One region of the Paenibacillus sp. GYB004 genome, then DNA from elsewhere that is predicted to be linked to it. Evidence: riboswitches for the same ligand, from Rfam matches in the RefSeq annotation. Region 1 holds a riboswitch; the other holds the start of a gene.
What was found. A riboswitch is a leader RNA that binds a small molecule or an ion and turns the genes downstream of it on or off. The one in region 1 is predicted to bind thiamine pyrophosphate.

Region 1 (2,200 bases):
ACGACATCTTTTAAATCTTCCAGATCACCGGTAAACGTTTGCTTTCCGAATTTGTCCAGCTCGTCGAAATCGGTTAGAGACGCCCCGACTCCGTTGCGGGACAGATTAAAGCGAATTACATCGAACGTCTCGGCGAGCCGCCCGGCCGCATAGGGGAACATTCCCCAGTCCTTGAACCCTTTGAAGCCGTGCACCAAAATGACGGTCGCTTGCGGGTTCGGGCGCAAGGCCGGGTGGAAATCCCCGCGGATGATCCGCTCCGGTCCTTGCTCATATTGAAACGAAATCGAACTCATGGTCAGGTCCTCCATTCCATATGTAATCGGATACAGCTTGGGGAAGCGATGTACGGGAATAAGCGGTTACATTCCCATGCGAACTAACCGATCAAAACGTTACCGATGAGGCGCGCCCGGGGTGTTGAAAGTGGTTTGCTTTCATTGAAGCATTGCTGCGGAGCTGTGTCAATTTGCCATGCTCCGAAATGGACGAATCGCTAAAGTATTCGCAGCGTTTGCCGGAAAAGGGGATATTGACAACAACATAAATCGTGTTAAGATAAGGGTGTCACTAGGGGAGCCCGGCAGGGCTGAGATTGGATGTGCGCACATCCTAGACCCTTCGAACCTGATCTGGATGATGCCAGCGTAGGGAAGTGGGACACCTGACCGTTCGAACCGATCGTTTCATTCGAATGCCAGTCCACCTCTAGGGGGGTGGACTTTTTTGCGTCTTACGGGTCCCGGCGATTGCCCGGATTAGGGAGCGAGGCTGTCCGCCGCATGCCGGCAGGCGGCAAAGAGACATCAATAGGAGAAAAGGAGAGGATACCAGTGTCTAACGTATTGCAAAGCTCCAAAGGATTAAAGCTGACCGACATTCTGGTCACGGTCGTCATTGCGATCGTCTTCGGCGTCATCTTCCGGGTATGGGGATCGGTATACGACCTCGTCAAAATTTTCGGCTTGCAGGCCGAGCAGCTCGCGTACGGCATGTGGTTTATTGCGGCTACCGTAGCGTTTCTGATTATACGCAAGCCCGGAGTCGCACTGCTTGGCGAAGTATCGGCCGCCGTGTTCGCGATGCTGATCGGTTCGCAGTACAGCGTAGAGTCGCTCACTTACGGACTTGCGCAAGGGATCGGAGCGGAGATCGTATTCGCCTTGTTCGGCTACCGCTCGTATTCGCTGGCCGTCGCCTGTCTGGCCGGAATCGGAGCGGGCCTCGGCTCGCTGGGAATGGACTGGTACAAAGGTTATCTGATCGAACTGCAAGGCTGGAACTTGACGCTGTACTTCGTGTTCCGCTTCATCAGCTGTATCGTCATTACGGGCGGCGTCGCCTATTATCTGGTCAAAGCGCTCGACGCAACCGGCGTTACCCGGATCGTACGTCCGGTAACCGAAGCGGACCGGCGCTCGCTGCACGATTAATTTTAGCATCGGAGTGATTCTGCATGAACGCTGCGGCGGGAGTCGAACAGCTAAGGCTTAAATTTCCCGGCGCGCCGGCGCTGACGTTCCGGGACTTGTCGTTTGAGGTGAAGCGCGGGGAAAAGGTGCTGCTGCTCGGACCTAGCGGATGCGGCAAATCGACGCTGCTGCAGGTGCTGTCCGGGTTAATCCCGCGGGCGGTGGACGTGCCGGTGACGGCCCACCTGATCGTCGTGCCGGAGCGGTGGGCGTTCGTTTTTCAAGATCCGGATACGCAGTTTTGCATGCCCTTTGTCGATGAGGAGCTTGCCTTCGTCCTGGAAAATCTGCTCGTTCCGCGCGAAGAGATGAAGCAGCGGATGGGCGCGCTGCTCAGTCAGGTCGGATTGGAGCTTGAGGAGCTGCACACCCCAATAGCGGCGCTGTCCCAAGGGATGAAGCAGCGGCTCGCGATCGCAAGCGCGCTGGCGCTTGAGCCCGACGTGCTCTTCGTCGACGAGCCGACCGCGCTGCTCGATCCGGAAGGGACGAAGCAGGTATGGGAGACGATCCGCAAGGCGGGGGAAGGGAAAACGGTCATCATCGTCGAGCATAAGATCGACGAGATCGTCGATTATATCGATCGCGTCGTCCTGTTCGGCAAATCGGGGGAGATTACGGCGGACGGCCCGGCGGCGGATCTATTCGCCAATTACGGTCATCGCCTCGCCGAAGACGGAATCTGGTACCCCGGCGTCTGGGACGATTATATCCGCAGCGGCCGTTAT
Region 2 (2,200 bases), on a different contig from region 1:
CCCTTCCTAGCTTCTCGAGCGTATGCAGCGCCGGATCGTAGCGGTATAAGGAGCAGCCGGGCCAAGTTCCAGCGTATACGTTGCCGTCGGAGCCGATTGCCATATCCCAGAAATATTTCTCGTCTGCCGCCTTCAGCGGCTCCGCCCAAGTCCGGGTCTTCAAGTCCAGGGCATGCATATACGCATAGTTCGGACACGTCCCAACCACGAGCTTTTCATTGCGCCAATTAACAAGTCCCCAGGCTCCTTCATCCCCCGGAAGTTCGATCGACTCGGCTTCCATCGAGCGCGTATCGATCAGGATCAGATTGCCGGTCTGTCCGGCCGCGAAGTTGGACAGCACCAGCTTCTCCCGTCCGTCGAGCGGGTCTGTCATCACTGCGGTTGCAAGAATGTTGAAATTGCGGCAAGGACGTCCGATTAACTCGAACTGATTTTGTTCCCGGCTCATCGCTATCACTCCTCTTATTCACAAGTATAAGACTTGTATATAAGTATAGCTCGGGTAGTAGGGTAGTCAATGAGAATTTTGTTAATAAAATGAAATTAATCCGCAAGCGGAAAGCAGGCAGTTCGCATACCCCGTTCTTTCCGCTTCCGGATTCGGTCCTGCTGTGTTATTTCATTAACTTGTTGACCGTGACGAGCAGCTCGTTAATAATATCCTGATCGCCCTCGCGGATTCGCTCCACGACACACGACTTCAGATGACCTTCCAGCAGCTGTTTGCCGACGCCGTTCAGAGCTGCCTGAATCGCCGCGATCTGATTGAGGATGTCGTCGCAATACGTATCTTTCTCGATGAGTCCCTTCACACCGCGGATTTGTCCCTCGATCCGGTTCAGCCGGGTGATCAGATTGCTTTTTAATTTGTCGGAATGGTGGCTCTTGCGTTCCTCCTCGCCGCCGGTATTGCAGCATGCGGAGCCTTCGGCTTGCAATGTCGATTCGTCCTTCACTGGATTCGACCTCCTTATCCGTATGGTAGCCTCCCCCCGTTGCGCAGTCAAGTCGGGAAGCGCCGGCCGGGACGTGCCCTACTGCGGCATGCCGCCGCCGTTGACAAACCGGCACGATCGTTGTAAGGTTAAAGATGAACCTCATATTTCAAGATCACTAGGGGTGCCCAGTCTTGGGCTGAGATGAAGATACGACCTTCGGACCCTTTGAACCTGAACTGGAGCGAGACCAGCGTAGGGAAGTGGCGCAACCGATTCTTGACTCTTTCAACAAATCGAGCGTCGATATGCGGCCGCCCTGGCAGGCGGCCTTTTTGCTGTTGCGGAAGGCGTAGCGAACCGTTTTTCCGCGGCCGACGCGGCCTCCGCGAGCGGCAGGAATAGGCTCAGTTGCGTTCTTTCCGAGGTTGATCCGTTTTCCTGTATTTCCTGGAGCAAGGAGGCGCACCCGCCATCATGACCACTAACGATTCGTCCAGCCGATATTCCCGGCAAATGTTATTCAAACCGATCGGCCCCGGCGGACAACGCCGGCTCTCCGAATGCGCCGTACTGATCGTAGGCATGGGCGCTCTCGGTACCGTGCTGGCTAACCATATGGTCCGCGCGGGGCTCGGAACCGTCCGGTTCGTCGACCGGGATTACGTCGAAACGAGTAATTTGCAGCGGCAGATGCTGTACGACGAAGAAGATGCGGCGGCTTCCATTCCCAAAGCCATAGCGGCCAAGCAAAGACTGTCCAAGATCAACTCCGGCGTCAAGCTGGAAGCCATCGTCGCCGATACGACCGCAGCCAATATCGATCAGTTGATCGAAGGCATGGACCTTGTGCTGGACGGGACGGATAACTTTCATACCCGATACTTATTAAACGATGCCTGCTTCAAGAACCAAATTCCGTTCGTATACGGCGGCGCGGTCGCCTCCCGGGGGATGAGCGCGATCTTCGTCCCCGGACATACCGGCTGCCTGCGGTGTCTCATTCAACCCGGAGACAGCTCCGGGGAGACATGCGACATGATCGGGGTCATCTCTCCCGTCGTCGATATCGTCGCTTCGTATCAGGCAACCGAAGCGCTGAAGCATCTGGTCGGCGATACCGCCGCCCGCCGGAACACGCTGATCACATTTGACGCGTGGCACAATCAGTCGTACGAGATGAAGCTCCCTTCTTCGAAGCCGGACTGCCCGGTATGTCGCGGTCATCGCTACCCTGCTCTTGACGAGATTGGGCTCGATGA

Region 2: linked by a shared signal. The riboswitch ahead of PV433_RS29620 (ThiF family adenylyltransferase) and the one ahead of PV433_RS28480 (ECF transporter S component) in region 1 are both predicted to bind thiamine pyrophosphate.

The regions. Positions count from the first base shown of each region.
Region 1 covers NZ_JARBDB010000064.1:14,639-16,838, forward strand. The annotation lists gene PV433_RS28475 (alpha/beta hydrolase family protein) at 1-296, opposite strand, end outside; TPP riboswitch at 563-671, shown strand; gene PV433_RS28480 (ECF transporter S component) at 834-1,433, shown strand; gene PV433_RS28485 (ABC transporter ATP-binding protein) at 1,457-2,200, shown strand, end outside.
Region 2 covers NZ_JARBDB010000065.1:144,342-146,541, reverse strand. The annotation lists gene PV433_RS29630 (hypothetical protein) at 1-451, opposite strand, end outside; gene PV433_RS29625 (metal-sensitive transcriptional regulator) at 618-941, opposite strand; TPP riboswitch at 1,109-1,217, shown strand; gene PV433_RS29620 (ThiF family adenylyltransferase) at 1,416-2,200, shown strand, end outside.